3 regions of the Telluria sp. ZT3P25 genome follow, and region 1 is predicted to be linked to each of the others. Evidence: predicted binding sites of a transcription regulator. Region 1 holds the regulator's gene; each other region holds the start of a gene.
The links. Region 1 encodes sigma-54, which starts transcription at its own class of promoters, with help from an activator protein. Its sites were predicted from a motif close to TGGCANGNAANCTGCTTT; they were not measured.

Region 1 (7,475 bases):
CATTGCGTACAGGCGTTCAAGACCGAGCCGGGCCGCCAGGCGTGCACCGATCATCAGGCTTTCGTCCATCCTGGTTTCCAGCTTCACGAGTACGCTGACCAGTGTGGCATCCAGACCGTCACCGGCACGGCGCTCAACCTCGGGCAAGCGCAGCCACTGGACCAGCGCCGATGCGCGCTCGCCCCCAGCGAGGAACAGCGCTGCCAGGTGACGGCGCTGCGCCGGGGTCGGCGCGTCGGGCCAGGCAGCCAGCAAGGCCTCGGCAGCCTCGGTCGCCGCTGCGACATCCAGGCCTGTGGCCAGCCGCGCCGGTGCAGTATCCCTGCAATAGGAATCGATCGAGTCCTTGTAGCGGACTGGGTAGCGTCGCATGAAGTCGCACTGCGGCCCGGACACCGCCTCGATCGCAATCGCCTGCGGCTTCCATGCGGCCAGGCGTTCGTTCAGCAGCGTCAGGCTGGCGGCCTGGAAGGTTTTCGGCAATTGCGACAGATGGGGGGAGCCCAATACCAGCACCTCATTGGCAGGCCCGGAGGCCGGTCCCTTGAATGCGCCCGCATTGAAGTCAGGCTGCCAGGCCTGGGCGGCGGCGCTGCCGCACAAGGTCATCGACAACAGCAAGGCGGTCATGCGCATCGGGGTTCCTCATCGGTTCATGAAGCCACGATGTTTGCACCGCCTGCACGAAAAGTCACGCGCAAACGGATATGCATGGAGACGCTTACGCGAGATGCCGTAGCGGATGCGCATGCACCGGCCACACCGGCGCAAAGAAGTGCGCCACCATCGCATCGGTCACGAGGTCGAGCGATGGCGGATTCCATTGCGGCGCATTGTCCTTGTCGATGACGAGCGCGCGCACGCCTTCGAGCACCTCGCCATGCTCGAAGTTGCGGCGCACCAGCGAGCGCTCCAGGCGCAGACAGTCGGCGACATCGAGCGATGCGCCGCGCAGCAGCAGCTCGCGCGTCACGCACATCATCAATGGCGAGCGCTGACGCATTGCATTCAATGCCTTCTGCGCGAATGGCGTGTCGTCACCCTCGAGCGAGGCCATGATTGCCGCCACCGAATCCGCGCCAAAGTGCGCATCGATGCGCGCGCGGTTGGCTTGCAATTCGCTCTCGCCGGGGTGCGCCGTGGCAAACTCGCGGATCGCCGCCGGCAGATCCGCGCCTGCCGTCGCCTCGATCAGCGCCTGCAACGCCGGCAGGTCGGCGCCCGGCACGAACACGTCGGCCAGGCCCACATACAGCGCGTCGGCCGCGCCGATCGTCAAGCCGGTCAAGCCCAGGAACATCCCCAATTGCCCCGGCGCGTGCGACAGAAAATGGCTGCCGCCGACATCGGGGAACAGGCCGATATTCACCTCGGGCATCGCCATCTTGGTGCGCTCGGTGACGATGCGCAGGCCGCAATCGGGGCCGCCCTGCGCGATGCCCATGCCCCCGCCCATGACCACGCCATCCATCAGCGCGATATACGGTTTCGGATAAAAATGGATCAGGTGATTCAGCGCGTATTCTTCGGTGAAGAAATCCTCGAGCAGTGCGCTGCCGCCTTGCGGCGAGGCGTTGCCGACCTCGTGGAAGAAGCGGATATCGCCGCCCGCGCACAGTGCTTTTTCGCTGCTGCTGGTGATCACGACCGCATCGACGGCAGCGTCACGCTGCCAGTCGAGCAGGATCGCGGTCAGCGCGCGCACCATGTCCAGTGACAGCGAATTGAGCGCCTTGGGACGGTCTAGCGTGATGATGCCGGTGCGGTTGGCGATGCGGGTCAGGACGTGTTCGGACATGGCGTGATCCATCGAAAGGAAACACGTATTTTACCGGCAGCGGGATGCAAAAAGGGCGTCCCGAAAAGACGCCCCTGGCGGTGGTGACCTGCGCTCGATCAGGCGACAGCGACGTCGGCTTCGTCGACGTCCAGGCGTTTGATCGCTGTGCGGTTATGGTCTTTGAGCATCTGCTTGTGCTTCAGGATTTGTCGATCCAGTTTATCCATCAACATGTCGATCGCGGCATACAGGTCTTGCGCGACGCTCGCCACGTGCAGGGTCTTGCCCGACACCTGGACATTGATTTCAGCTTTTTGCCTTTTTTCTTTTTCAGTGAGGTTATCGACGGCCAGGAAGACGTGGGTATCTATGACTTGATCGAAATGGCGAATAATGCGTTCCAGCTTATTCTGAACGTATTCACGGATGGCAGGGGTTACTTCGAGATGGTGACCACTGATGGTGAGGTTCATACACACTCCTTTGAAGATGTCACGTCGCTTGCACCACACAGGAGCTGAAGGCACAGACTGTATGAGCGGCGTTGTTACAAGGCTTTGCGGAGACTGACGGGGGGGATCTTGAGCGCTTCACGGTATTTTGCGACCGTCCTGCGCGCAATGACCATGCCTTGTTCCCCGAGCATTTCCGCGATCTTGCTGTCGGATAATGGATTCTTAGGGTCTTCTGCTCCTGTCAATTGTGCGATGAGCGCACGGATTGCCGTTGAGGATGCTTCGCCTCCCGCTTCGGTGGCAACGTGGCTGCCGAAGAAATACTTCAACTCGAACATGCCGTGCGGGGTCAGCATGTATTTCTGGGTTGTGACACGAGAGATGGTGCTCTCGTGCAGACCTAGTGTATCAGCTATCTCGCGCAAAACAAGGGGCCGCATGGCAACCGCGCCGTGGCTGAAAAAGTTGCGCTGGCGCTCGACAATCGCCTCGGCCACACGCAGAATCGTGTCGAAACGCTGGCGCATGTTCTTGATGAGCCACTTCGCCTCTTGCATCTGCGCGCCCATCTGGCTCTCGCTGCGGCCCTGCTTGAGCATCGTGGCGTACAGGCTGTTCACGCGCAGGCGCGGCATCACGTCCGGGTTCAGCGTGACCGCCCAGCCATTCTTCGCGCGCCGCACGATCACGTCCGGCACCACGTAATCCGACACGTTCGACGCGAACGCGGCGCCCGGATGCGGATTGCACTGGCGGACCACAGCCTGCACTTCGCGCAGGTCTTCGTCGTCGCAATCGAGCGCTTTTTTCAGCTTGCTGTATTCGCGCTGCGCGAACCAGGTCAGGTAGCCTTCGACGATCTTCAGCGCCATGCGGCGCGTGACCATCGGCACGCCCGGCATGCGCCGGATCTGCAGCGCCAGGCATTCGGCCGCGCTGCGCGCGCCCACGCCCACCGGGTCCATGCTCTGCACCATCGCCAGCGCGCAGCGCAGTTCGTCGAGATCGACCTCGAGTTCTTCGGGCAGCCGCGAGTGGATGTCGTCGAGCGGCTCGTCCAGGTAACCGTTGTCGTCGAGCGCGTCGATCACCAGTTCGGCCAGTGCGCGATCGCGGGTCGAGAGCAGCGTTTCGCGCACCTGTTCCATCAGGTGTTCGCGCAGCGTGATGGCGCACGCCTCCAGCTGCGGGCGGCCGTCTTCGTCGTCGCTGCTGCTACTGCTGCCGGACGACGCGCCGCTGCCTTCGCTCCACTCGTTGTCGGGCCGGTCGCCATCGACCGCGCCGCCTTCAGCGCCCTCGCCTTCGGCCGGCGCGCTGCCTTCACCTTCGGCCTGCTGGCCCGGCGCCGGTGGCGCCTCGCCGGATGCCGGCGCATTGTTGATGGCCCCATCGGCCAGCAAGCGCACCGAATGATCGAGCGGATCGTCGAGCCTTTCGAGCAGCGGGTTATCGCCCAGTATCTGCTCGATCTCCTGGTGCAGTTCGAGCGTCGACAGCTGCAGCAACCGGATCGATTGCTGCAGCTGTGGCGTGAGCGCCAGGTGCTGCGAAGTGCGGAGCTGAAGGGACTGTTTCATCAATTGGTCATGGCTTACATGCGGAAATGTTCACCAAGGTACACGCGGCGCACCGACTCGTCGGCGATGATATCGTCGGGACGGCCGGATGCGAGCACCGCGCCCTGATTGATGATGTAGGCGCGGTCGCAGATGCCAAGCGTCTCGCGCACATTATGGTCGGTGATCAGGACGCCGATCTTGCGCTCCTTGAGGAAGCGCACGATGCGCTGGATCTCGATCACGGCGATCGGGTCGACACCGGCAAAGGGTTCATCGAGCAGCACGAAGCGCGGATTGGTGGCCAGTGCGCGTGCGATCTCCACGCGGCGCCGCTCGCCGCCCGACAGCGACAGCGCCGGGTTCTCGCGCAGCTTTTCGATCTGCAGGTCGGCCAGCAAGTTGTCGAGCCGCTCGCCGATCTGCGCTTTGGTCAGCGACTTGCCGTCGACCTTCTGCAGTTCGAGCACGGCGCGGATGTTTTCTTCCACCGTCAGCTTGCGAAACACCGACGCTTCCTGCGGCAGATACGACAGGCCGAGCACCGCGCGGCGATGGATCGGCAGGCTGGTGATGTCGGTGCCGTTGATGCTGATCGAGCCGGCATCCGACGGCACCAGGCCGACGATCATGTAGAACGAGGTGGTCTTGCCGGCGCCGTTCGGGCCCAGCAAACCCACCACCTCGCCGCATTCGACGTCGAGCGACACGTCGCGCACGACCAGGCGCTTGCCATAGCTTTTCTGCAGGCCCTTGACGACCAGCGTGCTGCGATCGTTCAGCTCCGTCATTGCGTGCCTCCGGCCGGCGTACGCTTGGGCGCCAGGATCAGCGTGCCACGTCCGCCGCCAACCTTGCTTTCGCCGCTGACGTCATTGCGCACGGCGACGACTTCCTTGCGGTTGTCGTACGAGATGAACGGGCCAGTCATCTGGTTGGTCATCCGGTCGTTTTCGAGTTCCTTGACGACCGCGTTCGAGTACAGGCGCACCAGCTCCGAACGTTCATCGTATTCGATGCGTTCGGCCTGACCCTCGACCCACAGGTTCGGGCCGCCGTCGCGCTTCTGCCGGAACGTGGCAGGCTTGCCGTTGGCCGCGGTGAGCGTCACGCTCATATAGCCTTCGGGCGTATCCCTGACCACGGCGCGCTCGGCCTTGACCAGCAACGTGCCGCGGGTCAGGATCACGTTGCCGGTAAAGGTGCGAACGCCCGCGACGCCATCGAGGTCGCCGTTGTCGTATTCAAGTGCCGCCTGCTTGAGCGAGTCGGCCTTTTCGGCCATGGCGGTCAAGGAAAGGAGTGAAAAGAAAGCGGCAGCGAAGAGTTTTTTCATGATGGTGCTGGTCCTGGGTTAGCACGCGCGCATGGCTGATGGCCTTCAGCGCTGGCGTGGCGGATAGACGATACGGCCGCGGCCGGACAATTTCATCTGCATTGTCGCGTTGTTGGCCACCAGGCCGACGGCCTTGAGGGTGGACGCGCCAAGCTCCATGTCGATCGGCTGGTCGGTCTTGACGATTTCTTCGTCGGGCAATACGGTCATGGCCGACGTGCGCACGCGCAGCGCTTCGCTGGCGGGCGTTTTGGGGCGCTGCAGATCGACGTCGCCGAACAGTTCGACACGGTGTTCTTCGTGGAAGATGCGCGCGCTCTTGGCCACCACCGTCATCGGCGGACGGCCCGGTTCGATGCCGCGCATGAGCGGCTGGTCGACGTTCGACACGTCCCCTTGCGGGATGTGGGCCAGGCGCTTGCCCGACACCACGTAGCTCGGCTGGCCGTTGGGCGTCATTCGCACAAACGAAAAGTTCTCGACGATGTAATCCGGCTCGTCGGGCGGGCCGCCCAGTTGCGCATCGATCTCGGTCCCCTGCATCAGCTGCAGCAGCCAGAAGCTGCCGAAGGCGAAGAATACGCCGATCACGATCATCGCCAGCAGATTCCAGCGATGCGCGGTGCGTTTGTTGGAGGCGATGGTGGCCATGGCGCTCAGGCGAAATACGGCGCGAGCGCCTGGTCATAGGTGCCCTGCGCGCGCATGACGAGGTCGCAGATCTCGCGCACCGCGCCACGGCCGCCACCGTTCTTCGTCACGTAATGCGCGCGGTGCTGCACGTCCGGATGGCCCGACGGCACCGCGACGGCAAAGCCGACGCGCGCGAACAGCGGCAGGTCGATCACGTCGTCACCGATATAGCCGCATTGGTCGGCAGTAAAGCCGGTGGCCTCCAGCAGATTGGCAAAGCCGATGCGCTTGTCGTGGTTGCCCTGGTAGACATGCGAGATGCCCAGGTCGGCGGCGCGCCGCACGACGATCGGCGACAGGCGCGCGCTGATGATCGCGGTCTGCACGCCGGATTTATTGAGCATCTGGATGCCCAGGCCGTCGAGCACATTGAAGGTCTTGGTCACTTCGCCATCGGGGCCGTAGGTCAGGCTGCCGTCGGTGAGCACACCGTCGACGTCGAAGATCATGACCTTGATGCGCGCGGCGCGCTCGATGTGAGCCAATACAGGAATAGTCATCAAATCACCTTTGCACGGGTCAGGTCGTGGATGTGCAGCGCGCCGACCAGCTGGCCCGCTTCATCGATCACGAGCATCTGGTTGATGCGGAATTCTTCCATCACGGCGACCGCGTCGACGGCCAGCTGCTCGGGGCGTACGCTGCGCGGATTGGCGTGCATGACGTCGCGAATCAGCACGTTCGAAAAATCATGCATGCGCTCGATCACGCGGCGCAAGTCGCCATCGGTAAACACGCCCAGCGGGCGGCCATCGGAATCGACCACGGCGGTCATGCCCATGCCTTTCTGGCTGATCTCGAGCAGCGCCTTGACCAGCGGGACATCCAGGCCCACCGACGGGATGGCGTCACCGGTGCGCATCACGTCACGCACGTGCGTGAGCAGGCGCCGGCCCAGCGCGCCGCCCGGATGCGACAGCGCGAAATCCTGCTCGCGGAAACCCCGCACGTCGAGCAGCGCCACGGCCAGCGCGTCGCCCATGGCCAGCGTAACGGTGGTGCTGGTGGTCGGCGCCAGATTCAGCGTGCAGGCTTCTTTCGCCACTGCGATGTTCAGGTGGACGTCGGCCAGCCTGGCCAGGCGCGAGGCCGGCTTGCCGGTCATGGCGATCACGCGCGCGCCCAGGCGCTTCACGGCTGGCAGGATGTCGAGCAGTTCAGACGATTCGCCCGAATTGGAAATGGCGATCAGGATGTCATTCGCGGTGACCATGCCCAGGTCGCCGTGCGCGGCTTCGCCCGGGTGCATGAAGAACGCCGGCGTACCGGTGGACGACAGCGTGGCAGCGATCTTGCGGCCGATGTGCCCCGACTTGCCCATGCCCGAAACGACCACGCGGCCGGTGCCGGCGTAGATCAGCTGCGCGGCGTCGACAAAGCTGCTGTCGTCGCCCAGGCGCGCGTGCAGCGCCACGATGGCATCGGCCTCGATCGCAAGCGTCTGGCGACCCAGTTCCAGCACGCGCTGCGCCAGGGTTTCGTCAAAACTTTTCAGCATTATTTGGTCATCAGTTACACTCATTCCAGAAGTATAAACGAATTGCGAAAGCAAAAAACTTGCCAGTCGTAACATTCGATAACAAGCACGCCTCGCCACCATAACCACCACCCGTTTCACCCCATGCATTCTGGTCTCGAACTCACCCTGTTGC
Region 2 (7,475 bases), 200 kb from region 1:
CCGGGCGATGACGGTTTCCAGTGCGGCCGGTTCGCCGCACCACCAGGTCGCCACCGAGGGCATCTTGAGCGGCTCGCCCAGCAGGCGCTTGGACAGCGCCGGCAGGAAGCCGAGCAGCGCGCCCGACTCGAGCAGGCTCGAACCGAGGCTGTTGGCCACCACCACATTGCCGCGCATGGCGGCCTGGGTCAGGCCGGCCACGCCGAGCAGCGAATTTTGCAGCTCGAGCGGATCGCACGATTCGTCGTCGACCCGGCGCATGATCACGTGTACCCGGTGCAGCCCGGCCAGTGTCTTGATGAAGACGACACCGTCGCGCACCGTCAGGTCGCCGCCTTCAACGAGCGTCAGGCCCAGGTAGCGCGCCAGGTAGGCCTGCTCGTAATAGCTTTCGCTGCGCGGGCCCGGCGTGAGCAGCACGATCAGCGGCATTTCGCCCTCGCGCAGCGGCGCCGGCTTGTCGCCATGGGCCGCGCACAGCCGGCCCCAGTGCACCAGACTGTCGTGCATGGTGCGGAAGAACGGCGACACCGGCTGCACTTTCAGTTCGCGCAGCAGGTCGGGGAAGGTGGGGGCGATGATGGACCGGTTTTCGAGTGCATAGCCAGCGCCCGACGGCGCCTGCGTACGGTCGGCCATCACCCACCAGCGGCCATCGGGCGCGCGCGCCAGGTCGACCGCATAGAAATGCAGCGCCACGTCGTCGTGGTGGCGCATGCCGTGGCACGGGCGCAGAAAGCCCGCATGGCCATGGATCAATGCCGATGGCAGCAAGCCTTCGCGCAGCATCGCCTGCTCGCCATACACGTCGCCCAGAATCTTGTTGAGCAGCGTGGCGCGCTGGATCACGGCCGCTTCGATGCCGCTCCATTCCTCGTGCGGCAGGATCAGCGGCAGCACGTTCAGGTCCCACTGGCGCGGCCTGGTGCCGGCATCGGCCAGCACGTTGTAGCTGACGCCGTTTTCGCGCACCTGGCGCGCCACCATCTCGAAACGCTGGCGCATCATGTCCGGTGCTTCGTGCTCCAGGTTGGCAAGCATCGCACGCCAGTGCGCACGTGGCGCCTTGTCGGCGCCCAGCATTTCATCGAAACCATCCGGCGCGGCCAGATAGGGGGCAAGCAGTTGATTGGGCATTGGCGTGCAGCTTTACGGTTGAAACGAATGCCAGCTTACATCGGCTGCCAGCGCAAATCGAGGGTCATCGGGAAGCTCGGATTGAGGTCTTCCTTATACACCGTGAACGGGCCCGGCGTGTGACCATGCGGCCAGAAGCGGGCAAAGCGGCGCGCCTCGGCAGCATTCGCATTGACCGGCGAGCCGGTTTCGCTGCGCCCGCCCGGGTGCACGACGTGGTAGGTGCAGCCGCCGATCGAGCGCCCGCTCCAGGTGTCGACCAGGTCGAACACGAGCGGCGCCTGCACCCGGATGCTCGGATGCAGCGCCGACCACGGGCTCCACGCACGGAAGCGCACGCCGGCCACATATTCGCCCGGCACGCCGGTCGGATGCAGCGGCAGCATGCGGCCGTTGCAGGCCACCACGTGGCGCCCGTCGGTCAGGCCGCGCACCAGCAGCTGCATGCGTTCCACCGACGAATCGACGTAGCGCGCGGTGCCGCCGGCACTGACTTCTTCGCCCAGCACGTTCCACGGCTCGATCGCCTGGCGCAGTTCCATCTCGACGCCTTCGTAGACGACGGTGCCAAAGCGCGGGAAGCGGAACTCGATGAACGGCTCGAACCAGTGGTCCTCGAACGCATAGCCGGCCGCGCGCAGGTCTTTCGCCACGTCGCGGATATCCTGCGCGACGAAGTGCGGCAGCATCCAGCGGTCATGCAGCGCCGTGCCCCAGTGCACCAGCTTGGCCTGCAGCGGCTGGCGCCAGAAGCGCGCGACCAGTGCGCGCAGCAGCAGCATTTGCAAGAGGCTCATGCGCTCGTGCGGCGGCATTTCAAACGCGCGGAATTCCACCAGGCCCAGGCGGCCGGTCGGGCCGTCCGGCGAGTACAGCTTGTCGATCGAGAACTCCGAGCGGTGCGTGTTACCCGTCAGGTCGACCAGCATATTGCGCAGCAGGCGGTCGACCATCCACGGCTTGTCGCCGGGGTGCATGGTCGGCAGCACCTTGTCCATTTGCTGGAACGCGATCGCCAGCTCGTACAGGTTGTCGTCGCGCGCTTCATCGACGCGCGGCGCCTGGCTGGTCGGGCCGATGAAGGTGCCCGAGAACAGATACGACAGGGCAGGGTGGATCTGCCAGTACGTGATCAGGCTTTTCAGCAGGTCCGGCCGGCGCAGCATTGGGCTGTCTTCGACCGTGGCGCCGCCCAGCGTCGCGTGGTTGCCGCCGCCGGTGCCGGTGTGGCGGCCGTCGAGCATGAATTTTTCGGTGCCCAGGCGGGTCAGGCGCGCTTCCTGGTACAGCGTCGTCATGTTGTGGACCAGCTCATGCCAGCTTGCCGCCGGATGAATATTGACCTCGATGACGCCCGGATCGGGCGTGACGCTGAGCAGCTTGATACGCGGGTCGCGCGGCGGCGCATAACCCTCGATGCGCAGCTTCATCTTCAGCTTGGCGGCCGTGTTCTCGACCGCCGTGACGAGCGCCAGGTAATCCTCGATGCGCTTTTGCGGCGGTATGAAGATGTACAGGCGGCCGGCACGCACTTCGAGGCACAGCGCGGTATGAATGACTTCGCGCGCTTCCGGGTCAGCCGAGAGAGGCGCCGACTTGTGCGTCGATTTCCCGGGCGCCACGCTCAGGACCGGGCGCCGGTCCTTCTTGCCGACCGGGAGCGGGCCGCGCGGCGCGAACGGGTCGACATCGAAATCGGGATCGCGCTCTTCGGGCAGCACCCACGGCAGCGTGGCCAGCGGCAGCCGCAGGCCGATCGGCGAATCGCCCTCGATCAGGTACAGGTTTTCGCGCTTGAGCGGCCACGGCGACGTGCGCCAGCTGGTGCCGAGCATGACCGACGGATCGTGTTCGCGGGCTTTGAGTGGCAGCACGTAGCCGGCCACCTGGCCCAGGCCCCGTTCGAGCAGGCGCGCCAGGCGGCGGCGCTCTTCCGGCGCTTTCAGGTCGGCGTCCAGCGGATCGAGATTGCGCGGCAACGCCTGCTCGCGCTGGGCTTGCAGCAGCACGTCTTCGTAGGCGGGAATAGCGCTGCCGGCCGGCAGGCCGAGCGATTTGACCAGCTCCGCGGCAAAGCGGCCGGCATCTTCGCTGCCGTAGCCATCATCGATGTGCTCGTCCGAGAACAGCGACGGATCGAACCACATCGGCTGGCCATCGACGCGCCAGAAGATGTTCAGAGCCCAGCGCGGCAGCGGCTCGCCGGGATACCACTTGCCCTGGCCGTAATGGATCATGCCGCCCGGTGCAAAATGGTTCTTCAGGCGGTGCATCAGGTTGCCCGCCAGCTCGCGCTTCTTGTCGCCGTGCGCCAGCGTGTTCCATTCGGCGCCGTCCATGTCGTCGATCGACACAAAGGTCGGCTCGCCACCCTGTGTCAGGCGCACGTCCTGGTTCACCAGGTCGGCATCGACCTGCTGGCCCAGGCGATTGATCTTGTCCCAGTCGTGTTCCGTGTACGGCTTGGTCACGCGCGGGTCTTCGTGGATGCGCGTGATCGTCATTTCGTGGACGAACGTGACTTCGGCCTTGTCGGTAAAGCCGGTGACCGGCGCAGCCGACGACGGCATCGCCGTGCAGGCCAGCGGAATATGGCCTTCGCTGGCCAGCATGCCCGAGGTCGGGTCGAGGCCAATCCAGCCGGCGCCCGGCACATACACCTCCGTCCAGGCATGCAGATCGGTGAAGTCGACGGTGGTGCCGCTCGGGCCGTCGAGCGCTTCCTGGTCGGCGGTGAGCTGGATCAGGTAGCCGGACACGAAACGCGCCGCCAGGCCCATCTCGCGCAGGATCTGCACCAGCAGCCAGCCGGTATCGCGGCAGGAGCCGGAGCGTATCTGCAATGTGTCTTCCGGCTCCTGCACACCCGGCTCCATCCGCAGCAGGTACGCGATGTCGCGCTGCAGGCGCTGGTTGATGGCCACCAAAAAGTCGTTCGTGCCCATCGGCTGGGCCAGCAGGTCGCGCCGCGCGCTGGCGACCCACTCGGCCAGCAGCGGGCCAGGCTCTTGCGATTTGGTGTACGGGCTCAGTTCGGATTGCAGCAGGTCGGGGTAGGCGAACGGGAAGGTCTCGGCGTATTTTTCGACGAAGAAGTCGAACGGGTTAATCACCGTCATGTCAGCAACGAGGTCGACTGTGAACTCGAGCACGTCGGTTTGTTCGGGGAACACGAAACGGCCGATGTAATTGCCGTACGGGTCTTGCTGCCAATTGATGAAATGCTCTTTCGGCAGGACGGTCAATGAGTACGACAGGATCGGTGTACGCGCATGTGGCGCCGGACGCAGGCGCACTTCATGCGGTGACAGATTGACCAGGCGGTCGTAACGGTAGCTGGTCTTGTGATGAAGCGCAACGCGGATAGCCATGCGGTGGTGCCTTTCGATTGGGGCGCGATCGATGCCGGCGCTCTGAATTTGGTCGTATTGGTTTGCGCGCAACTAAGTAAGCGCAATATAGAAGCATTTAAGCATGATTCATACCTGCGTTCGTTTGACTTGCGAGTCGGACGGGGTGGCTGGCACGTTTCTTGTTAGTATTCTGGCACAGGAGGCAATGATGTCGAACTTTTACGATGAAATGTATTCCACGGCAGCAACCGTACGACCTCATTACCAGGCGTTCGCGGATTGGCTCGCCCAGCAGCCCCCACATCTGATCGATCAGAAGCGGGCAGAAGCCGAGCTGAACTTCCAACGCGTGGGGATCACGTTCGCTGTGTACGGCGACAACGCCGGCAAGGAACGGTTGATCCCATTCGACATCATTCCGCGTGTGATCAACGCCGCCGAGTGGGCCAAGCTGCAGGCCGGCCTGGTGCAGCGCGTGACCGCGCTGAACCGCTTCCTGCACGATGTGTACCACGACCAGAACATCTTGAAGGCAGGCGTCATTCCCGCCGAACAGATCCTGAATAATGCGCAGTACCGACCGGCCATGCAAGGCGTCAAGGTGCCCCTGGATATCTACGCGCACATTGCCGGCGTCGACATCGTGCGCGCCGGCGAGGGCGAGTTCTACGTCCTGGAAGACAATCTGCGCGTGCCGTCAGGCGTGTCGTACATGCTGGAAAACCGCAAGATGATGATGCGGCTGTTCCCGGCACTGTTCGCGCGCAACCGCGTGGCCCCGGTCGACCATTATCCCGACCTGCTGCTGGACAATCTGCGCACCGTGGCGCCGCATGGCGGCGACGATCCGACCGTGGTCGTGCTCACGCCCGGCATGCACAATTCGGCCTACTTCGAGCATGCGTTCCTGGCCCAGCAAATGGGCGTGGCGCTGGTGCAGGGGCAAGACCTGTATGTCAGCAATGACACCGTCTACATGCGCACGACGCGCGGCCCGAAGCAGGTCGATGTCATCTATCGCCGCATCGACGACGATTACCTCGATCCGCGCGCGTTCCGCCCCGAATCCACGCTGGGCGTGCCGGGCCTGCTCGACGCCGTGCGCGCTGGCCGCGTTGGCCTGGCCAATGCCATCGGCACTGGCGTGGCCGACGACAAGTCGATCTACCCGTTCGTGCCCGACATGATCGAGTTCTATCTCGGCGAAAAGCCGATCCTGAACAACGTGCCGACCTATCAATGCCGCAAAAAAGAGCACCTGGACTACACACTGGCGAACTTGCCGCAACTGGTGGTCAAGGAAGTGCACGGCGCCGGCGGCTACGGGATGCTGGTCGGACCGGCCTCGACGACGGCCGAGATCGAAGATTTCCGCCGCCGCCTGCTGGCCAATCCGGACGGCTACATTGCCCAGCCGACGCTGGCTTTGTCGGCCTGCCCGACCTATGTGGAATCGGGCATCGCGCCGCGCCACATCGATCTGCGCCCGTTCGTGTTGTCGGGCAAGACCGTGTCGATGGTGCCGGGCGGGCTGACCCGCGTGGCGTTGCAAGAAGGCTCCCTGGTGGTCAATTCGTCGCAGGGCGGCGGCACCAAGGACACCTGGATACTGGAGAACTAGCATGTTGAGCCGCACCGCAGATCATTTGTTCTGGATGGCCCGCTACACCGAGCGGGCCGAAAACACGGCGCGCATGCTTGACGTGCGTGTTCAGTATTCGCTGATGCCGCAATCGGCCCAGGCCGAGCAGCAGGGCTGGCGCACGATGTTGAGCGTGTCCGAACTCGAAGCGCAGTTCGACGCCAAGTACGACGCGCTGACGCAGAAGAACGTCATCGACTTCATGGTGCGCGACCCGGACAATCCGTCGTCGATCGCGAGCTGCCTGCGCGCCGCGCGCGAAAACGCCCGCGCCGTGCGCGGCACCTTGACCACCGAAGTCTGGGAAACCGAGAACACCACCTGGCTCGTGCTGCAAAAGCACCTGAGCGAGCGCATGTTCGAACGCGATCCCGGCCAGTTCCTCGAATGGGTCAAGTACCGCTCGCACCTGTCGCGCGGCGTCACACTGGGCACGATGTTCCAGGATGAAGCGTTCAACTTCATCCGCCTGGGTACCTTTTTGGAACGGGCCGACAACACGGCGCGGATCCTCGACGTGAAGTTCCGGTTCCTGGCGTCCGACACGATCCAGGAAGGCGCGCAGGGCGAATACTATTACCTGGCCGCGCTGCTGCGCTCGGTCTCCGCGTTCGAGACGTATCGCAAGGTGTACCGCCACGCGATTACGCCGACCCGCGTGGCCGAACTGTTGATTTTGCAGGGCAAGATGCCGCGCTCGCTGGTGGCGTGCATGGCCGCTGTCGTCGCCGTGCTGCAGGACGTACGCAACGAGCTGTCGCACGACACCGAGCGGCTGGCGGAAAAACTGCATGCGTCGCTCAAGTCGGCCGAGATCAACGAGATCCTCGAGGAAGGCCTGCACGAGTTTTTGACCAAGTTCCTGGCTTGTATTGGCGAGCTGGGCAACGGCATTGGACGCGACTTCCTGCTGCCGGTGGCGCCGGAGTTGCCGGAGGTTGCGCCAGCGCCGGCACCGACCCAGTCGCAGACGCAGTCGCAAACTTCGTCGCAGACCTCGTCACAGACGCAGACCCAGTCGCAGACGCGTTGATCAATCCGCGCACCAAACAGTGGCGTCGCGCACCGTCATGGCCAGAGTGCGTCATGACGGTGCGCACGTTTTAAAGAAGGAAGGCGGGCTTGGAATGTGGCTGCGAACCGGTTGCAAGCTCAGTTTTAGCGTTGATCAGCCAACGGCATTCATCCTGATGCTGCGTCCCCGCAGCGGTGCGCAGCAGTGGGTGGCGCGCGAATCCTATACGCTCACCCCGAGCGTGCAGGTACTTGAATACACGGATGCTTACGGCAACCTGTGCCAGCGCCTGACGGCGCCACCTGGCGACTTTTCAATCCAGACGTCG
Region 3 (7,475 bases), 370 kb from region 1:
TTCAGCCACGAAGACCGCCTGATGACACTGCTTGCCGTCTCGGCCAAGCTGGTGCTGGAAAACCTTGTGCTGCACGTGCAGTTATTGCGGCGGCATGGCTTGCCGGTGGGTGAGCATGTCGATGCCCTACTGCAACGCCTGCGCAGCGATCCGGGCAGCGATGCGGGCTGAATTGCGCCGTGCGGGTGGCCTGCCATCTTTGTAACAATTGCTCTCACTTTTTTGCTGTCACCGGCGGCCGGAATTTGCAACAATCGCATCCGTTTGTACGTTGGCGCCGCTATTCCTTCAGGTATTATTTGTTGTTGAGGAATTTCGCTATCTGGCGAAACAACGAACTCCATTGCCTGAGGAATCCCACATGTCGCGCCACGCTACCAAGCTTACTCTTACCGCCCTGCTGTCCGGCGCCATCCTGGCCGCTGGCCTGTCCGGTTGCAACCGCACCCAGTCCACCGAGACCCTGCTGGCCGAAGCCACTGACTATCAAAAAAAGGGCGATATCAAGGCGGCGCTGATCCAGCTGAAAAATGCCGTGGCAAACAGCCCAGAAAATGGCGAAGCGCGCATGGCGCTGGGTACCCTGCAATTGTCGACCGGCGACGCCGTGTCGGCTGAAAAAGAATTCGGCCGCGCCCGTTCGCTGAACATCCCGGCAGCGCGCGTTCTGCCGCTGCTCGGCCAGGCACTGACGCAGCAGGGCAAGTTCAAGGAAGTGCTGACCGAGATCACGCCCGAAGCGGCGGCCGGTTCGGCACCACTGCTGAGCCTGCGCGCCGATGCGCTGCTGGGCAGCGGCAAGCCGGAAGAAGCGCAGCAGGCCTACGCCGCCGCGCTGGCGGCCGATGCAAATTCGGGCGAGGCCCTGATGGGCATGGCGCGCATGGCCGCTGCCAAAGGCGACCGCGAAGCAGCAACCCGCTACGTCGAGGATGCCGTGGCCAAGGATGCGAAGAATCCCGAGGTCTACATGATGCGCGGCTCGATGCTGCGCATGATGAACAAGCCGGAAGAAGCCCTGGCAGCGTATGACCAGGCGCTCAAGCTCAAGCCGGATCACCGCGGTGCCCACATTGAAAAAGCCTACGTCGAGATCGCCCGCGGCAAGTTCGATGCAGCCAAGATCGAAGTCGAGGCCGCCGAAAAGAATTCGCCGGGCAGCCTGCTGGTGGTGTACACCCGCGGCCTGTACGAATTCTCGCAAGGTAAATACTCGGCGGCGAAAGATGCGCTGGCCAAGATTCTCAAGGTCGCGCCCGATCACCAGCCGAGCATCCTGCTGGCCGGCGCATCCGAGCTGAACCTGGGCGGCACCCAGCAGGCCGAGCAGCATCTGCGCAAGTACCTGCAAAGTAACCCGAACAATGTCTATGCACGCAAGCTGCTGGCCCAGGCACAACTGCGCAATTCGCAGCCAGCCGATGCCGCTGCAACCCTGGCGCCGGCCCTGAAGGACGCGCCGCAGGATGCACAACTGCTGGCGCTGGCAGGCGAGTCGTACATGCAGGTACGGGACTTCGACAAGGCCAGCAGTTACCTGCAGCAGGCTGCCACGCTGGCGCCGCAAGCTGCCGCCGTGCGCACCTCGCTGGGCCTGTCGCGCCTGGCGCAGGGCGACCAGGCCCGTGGCCTGAGCGAACTCGAAGCGGCCGCTACGCTCGATCCGAAATCGCTCCAGGCCACGATGGCACTGGTACAAACCGAGATGGGCATGAAGCGCTACGACCGGGCCGAGGCCGCCGTGGCGTCGCTCGAAAAACAGCAGCCGGACAGCGCGCAGGTGCAGCAGCTCAAGGGCGCTGTGTACATGATCCAGGGCAAGAATGCACCGGCACGCACGGCGTTTGAAAAAGCCGTGCAGCTGCAGCCGACGTTCCTGCCGGCCGTGACCAACCTCGCACGCCTGGACATGCAGGAGAAAAAGCCGGACGCTGCCAAGGCGCGCTTCACGGCCTTCCTCGAGAAAGACAAGAACAATGCCGACGCGATGGCGGCATTGGGTGAGCTGGCGCTGCTGCAGAAGAACACGGCCGAAGCCACCACCTGGTTCGAAAAAGCCAGCACGGCCAATCCGCAGGCAACCGCCCCGGCACTGAAGCTGGGCGCGCACTACCTGCGCACCGACCAGGCGCCGAAAGCACTGGCACTGGCGCGCAAGTTCCAGACCACGAATCCGACCGATGCCGGCGTGCTCGAACTGCTGGGCCAGTCGCAGGTCGCCACCAAGGATCTGAACGGCGCGCTCGACACCTACAGCAAGCTGGCCAATGTGTTGCCGAAATCGGCGCCGGCGCAGATTCGCCTGGCCGAGGTGCAGCGCCTGCTCAAGAACGACACTGAAGCCGCCGGCCACATCAAGCGTGCGGTCGACCTGCAGCCTGATTTCATGCCCGCGCGTCTGATGCAGGTAGACGCGGCGATGCGCGCCAAGCGCCCGGACGATGCACTGGCAGCAGCGCGCCAGGCGCAGCAGGCCGCGCCGAAAGCGCCGCTCGGCTTCGTGCTCGAGGGTGACATCCTGATGAGCCAGCAAAAGAGTGCACCTGCCCTGCAGGCGTATGAAAAAGCGGCAGCGCTGGCGCCATCGTCGGAGCTGAATGCCAAGGTCGTGCAGGCAATGCAAGCGGGCGGCAAAGGCAAGGAAGCCCAGGCGCGCGCCGAGAAATGGCTGGCCCAGAACCCGACCGACGCACGCATGGCGCTGATGGTCTCCGAGATCAATATGGCGAACAAGGATTACAAGGCGGCCATCACCCGTCTGGAATCCGTACAGAAGACGGCGCCGGACAACCCGCTGGTGCTGAACAATCTGGCCTGGGCTTACCAGCAGGTGAAGGATCCGCGCGCGCTGCCAACCGCCGAGCAGGCATTCAAGGTCGCCAGCGACAACCCGGGCGTGATGGACACGCTGGGCTGGATGCTGGTGGAACAGGGCAATGTCGCACGCGGCCTGCCGCTGCTGCAAAAAGCCAGCACCCAGGCGCCAAATGCAATGGAGATCCGTTACCACCTGGCGCAGGCGCTGAACAAGAGCGGCGACAAGGCCGGCGCCAAGCGCGAGCTGGACAAGCTGCTGGCAGCGAACGCGCCATTTGCACAAGCCGATGAGGCACGCGCGCTGCTCAAGACGCTGTAATGTTGCACGCCGCCGCACGCGAACATTGCGCTTGCGGCGGCCTGATTGCCCTTTGCACACGGCATCCTGGCGGTGATATTTATTCATCCTATCGAACGCTCAATTTATTGATGTCCAGATAAGATGTCACTACACAGATAAGGATGTTTATCGTGAACGACGATTCATATGGAATCCGGCTTACCGATACGTCGGACGGTCGTAACTCGGCCAGCATGCTGATCAACAGGATGTATGCCTGGCGCGGCTATTCCGGCGATCACCAGCCGAGCAATGATCCCAACCGCATCACGCTGACTGCTACCGACAAGGGCGACGTGGTCGGCACCCTCAGCATCGGCATCGATTCCGAGGTTGGGCTGATGGCTGACGAAGTCTTCGGCGCCGAGCTCGATGCCCACCGCGCCAACGGCGCGCGCCTGTGCGAGTTCACCAAATTTGCCTTCGACCCGTCGGTACGCTCGAAAACGGCGCTGGCCAATGTGTTCCATCTGGCCGTCATCTACGCCCGCGACATGCATGGCTGCACCGACATCATCATCGAGGTCAACCCGCGCCACCGCCGCTTCTACGAGCGCATGCTGGGGTTTCGCAAAGAGAGCGAGCTCAAGATCAACACGCGCGTGGATGCGCCGGCCTACCTGCTGCGCGTGAACCTCAAATACGTTACCGAGCAGATCAGCATCTTTGGCGGCACCTTTGCCGCCGATGGGGAAACCGAAGAGCGCTCGTTCTACCCATACTTCTTCTCGCCCCGCGAGGAACGCGGTATCATCAACCGCCTGCTGCGCATGGATGAGTCGCATCCGGCGTAAGCAAACGCGCCGCCGGTACGCGCCCTGCCCTGCCTGCGGCGCCGACCAGCTTGTCCCTACTTTTTCGCAATGTCCCCGATGAGCAATCCGTTCCAGTACGAGCAGGCGTTTTCACGCAATATTGGCTGGGTCACGCCCGCCGAACAGCAGCAGTTGCGTGGCAAGCGCATTGCCATCGCGGGCGGTGGCGGCGTTGGCGGCGTGCACCTGCTGACGCTGGCACGCCTGGGCGTCACGCATTTTCATATCGCCGACTTCGACACGTTCGACATTCCCAACTTTAACCGCCAGGTGGGCGCGATGATGTCGACCGTCGGTCAGCCCAAGGCCGACGTTCTGGCGCGCATGGCGCGCGACATCAATCCCGACATCGAGATCAAGATTTTTCCCGAGGGCGTCCACGGCGACAATCTCGACGAATTCCTGGCTGGCGTCGATCTGTACGTCGATGCGCTCGACTTCTTCGCGTTCGACGCGCGCCAGCAGACCTTTGCCGCCTGCGCACGGCTGGGCATTCCGGCCACCACTGCCGCACCGCTGGGCATGGGCGCCGCCCTGCTCAACTTCATGCCGGGCAAGATGACGTTTGAGGAGTATTTTGGCTGGGGTGATTTGCCGGAACAGGAAAAAGCGATCCGCTTCGTGGTCGGCCTGGCGCCGGCCGGCCTGCACCGTAACTACCTGATGGTACCCGGGTCGGTGAACTTCGCCGAGCGGCGCGGCCCGTCGACCTTCATGGCCTGCCAGCTATGCGCCGGCATCATTGCCACTGAGTCGCTCAAGATCCTGTTGGGGCGCGGTGACGTGCTGGCGGCGCCCTGGGGCATGCAGTTCGACGCCTACCGCAACAAGCTCAAGCGCACGTGGCGGCCGGGCGGTAACCGGCATCCGATCCAGCGCCTGGCAATTGCCATCGGCCGGCGCCAGTTTGCCCGCATGGCGGCCGCTGGCCGCTGAACGACTGGTGCGTCGGTTCATCGGCGCTTTATGCCGACGAACCCGGCAACGAAAAAAAACCACTGTCCGTTACCGGCAGTGGTTTTTTTCTTGCTTGAGAACAGGGCCTGCGCGGCAGGCCCGTGGTTCTTAGGCAGCTTTCTTGTTGCGGCGACGTGCTGCGTACAGACCCAGCATGCCCAGGCCCAGCAGGCCAACCGATGCTGGCTCTGGCACTTCAGCTGCGTTCTCGAACACGACGTCCAGCGAACCCGTGATGGTCTGGGTGTTGGTCGCGGTGAAGCGGGTCAGCTGACCCGACTGGAACGACAGGTTGTAGAACGGGTTTGGTGCGACGAAGAAGTTCTTGCCGTCAGCGGTCAGGTTGAAGCTGGTGGTCGAACCGAAGCTACCGCAGTTGATGCCAGCGCCGCTACCGGTGCCGCAGGTCGACAGCGTTGGGTCCAGGTTGCCTTCACCGGCCAGTGGGTTGCCGGTAGCCAGCAGCAGGTCGTCGCCGTTGCTAGCGAACGAGAAGTCGCCCGTGCCGGTCGTTGCGTTGCTTGCCACGGTGGTGTTGCGGTTGGTGTCCAGGAAGAGCGACAGACCGCCGGTACCTGGCAGGAAGGTGAACTTGGTGTTCGAACCTTCTTGAGCAACGGTACCCGATGCCTTGTAGACAGCGTACATGCCGTAGTTGTTGCCCAGACCGGTGTCACCCGACTCGATTGCCGTACCAGCGTTCACGAACGACGTAGCGCGGAAGTACAGCGACACATCGAAGGTACCGTTGGCGTTGAACGTTGCCACTTCGGTGTAGGTGCCGCCGATGCGATCAGCGGTGAAGTTGGCCGAGTTACCGGTTGGGTTGACTTCGAACACGCCAGCGCTGGCGGTTGCGCTGAACAGGGCTGCAGCTGCGATCGATGCGGCGACGATGGTTTTCTTGAAAGCGGTCATTTCGTAAATCTCCTGGGTTGTCTGGGGTACTACTCACGAGGCTATATAAGCAATCACCGTGCCAGCTCAAGAGATTTGTTTTAAATCAAACAGTTAGCGATTTTCGTTGATCAAGATCAAACATCACTGTAAAAAATACCGACAGCATATTTCGCGCTCAATGAGCATGCTGTCGGAGTGGTCCTACACAGGCTTGTGGATGACTACATTCCACGTGTTTCCGGAAATAAATTCCGACTGCACCTCGTAACCTGCCGCCAACATTTTGGCACGCAGCTCTTCGACATGGAACGGGCTGTACAGGATGCCCTTGCGGATGCCCCAGTCGTTGATCTTCTGTGCTGCCCAGCGCAGCGGCGCAAATCCGGTTGGATACAGCAGCACATTTGCCGCCATCGTCCCGCCCGGCTTCAGCACACGCAGGATGTCACGCAGCGCGCCGTCAATCGTCGGGAAGCAATGGATCGAGTTGGCGATATTGGCTGTGTCGAAGCGGTTGTCGGCAAACGGCAGCTGGGCCGCATCGGCATGCTGCACCTGGACTTGCGGATTGTTGGCAAAGCGGCGCTTGGCGCCGGCGAGCATCGACGGCGCGTAGTCGATGCCGGTCACCTTCACTTGTGGCAGCTTGCGGCGACGGCGCCAGTTCAGCACCATTTCAAGCAGGGTTCCGGTACCGCATGCCACCTCCAGGTGGTCGGGACCGAAGTTGGGCCCGAAAAAGCGCATCTGCGTACCGATCGTGCTGTTGTAGGCGAAGGTCAGAATGAAGAAGCCGCGCAGGTCGTACCACCACGGTTCAGAGGAATAGGCTTCGGCAATTTCATCCCGGGTCTTACCTGTCGTCATGGCGCTTCCTCATTGTGATAAACACGAAGCGCTGAATATAGGACGTTCCTGCCAGGCAGGCAAGCACAAATGCAGAGAGGAAAGTATGGGGCGTCTTCGCCCCGGAAGCAATGCTTAGCCGAGCGCGCGCAGGCGGTTGATGATACCGGCCTCTTCACGCTGCGAAAAGAACCATGGGAACAGCGAGCGTTCGCCGACCGCCTTGTCCTGCATGCCGCCCCATTTGGCAACCTGCTCAGTACCGTATGCCGTGGCAGCGCTGAGCAGCACTGCCGGCGCCTGCACGCGTGGATTGGGGCGCGATTCGCAGACGGTCTGGAAACCCAGCATGGCTTCGTAAAAACGGCGGTGACGCGGATTGACTTCAATAAAGATGTGGCTGCAATGATTCAGGTCGCGTGCATAGATCAGGGCCACATGGAACAGCGACGCCAGTACGGCCTTCGACTTGATGGCCGGATCGACCGCCAGCTTGATGATTTCGCAGACCTTGCCGGTCCCTCGCTGGGTATCGATATAGTCGGCGAATACCTGGTCAGCCAGCAGGCCGATATCGGAATCGAGGCCCAGGCTCAGTGTGCCGAAAACCTGGCCACGGTCCGACGCGGTCAGCGTGATGCGGTTGGGGTCGTTACCGATCTGGTGGTTGCCACTGTAGCCGCGCCATGCATACATCTTGCTTATGAGCATGCTTGCAGAGTTACGCTGGGTGTCGATGTCGGCAGCGCGAATGCCGAAGACCCGTTCGTTGATGGTGACGTCAATGATGCTCGGATTGT

Region 2: AC56LY_RS22980 (circularly permuted type 2 ATP-grasp protein) is a predicted target of sigma-54. The motif match lies at 4,659-4,676, and genes of this name have one in related genera.
Region 3: pepA (flocculation-associated PEP-CTERM protein PepA) is a predicted target of sigma-54. The motif match lies at 5,894-5,911, and genes of this name have one in related genera.

The regions. Positions count from the first base shown of each region.
Region 1 is NZ_JCASIJ010000002.1:778,622-786,096, reverse strand. Features, by position in the region: gene AC56LY_RS22125 (DUF5694 domain-containing protein) at 1-636, opposite strand, end outside; gene AC56LY_RS22120 (enoyl-CoA hydratase/isomerase family protein) at 722-1,798, opposite strand; gene hpf (ribosome hibernation-promoting factor, HPF/YfiA family) at 1,897-2,253, opposite strand; gene AC56LY_RS22110 (RNA polymerase factor sigma-54) at 2,328-3,815, opposite strand; gene lptB (LPS export ABC transporter ATP-binding protein) at 3,830-4,585, opposite strand; gene lptA (lipopolysaccharide transport periplasmic protein LptA) at 4,582-5,130, opposite strand; gene lptC (LPS export ABC transporter periplasmic protein LptC) at 5,176-5,781, opposite strand; gene AC56LY_RS22090 (KdsC family phosphatase) at 5,787-6,323, opposite strand; gene AC56LY_RS22085 (KpsF/GutQ family sugar-phosphate isomerase) at 6,323-7,345, opposite strand; gene AC56LY_RS22080 (monovalent cation:proton antiporter family protein) at 7,445-7,475, shown strand, end outside.
Region 2 is NZ_JCASIJ010000002.1:979,090-986,564, forward strand. Features, by position in the region: gene AC56LY_RS22970 (circularly permuted type 2 ATP-grasp protein) at 1-1,137, opposite strand, end outside; gene AC56LY_RS22975 (transglutaminase family protein) at 1,173-4,508, opposite strand; gene AC56LY_RS22980 (circularly permuted type 2 ATP-grasp protein) at 4,699-6,111, shown strand; gene AC56LY_RS22985 (alpha-E domain-containing protein) at 6,113-7,165, shown strand; gene AC56LY_RS22990 (transglutaminase domain-containing protein) at 7,260-7,475, shown strand, end outside.
Region 3 is NZ_JCASIJ010000002.1:410,289-417,763, reverse strand. Features, by position in the region: gene AC56LY_RS20405 (hypothetical protein) at 1-171, shown strand, start outside; gene prsT (XrtA/PEP-CTERM system TPR-repeat protein PrsT) at 362-3,136, shown strand; gene AC56LY_RS20395 (GNAT family N-acetyltransferase) at 3,280-3,951, shown strand; gene AC56LY_RS20390 (ThiF family adenylyltransferase) at 4,030-4,908, shown strand; gene pepA (flocculation-associated PEP-CTERM protein PepA) at 5,038-5,847, opposite strand; gene AC56LY_RS20380 (class I SAM-dependent methyltransferase) at 6,031-6,696, opposite strand; gene AC56LY_RS20375 (GNAT family N-acetyltransferase) at 6,811-7,475, opposite strand, start outside.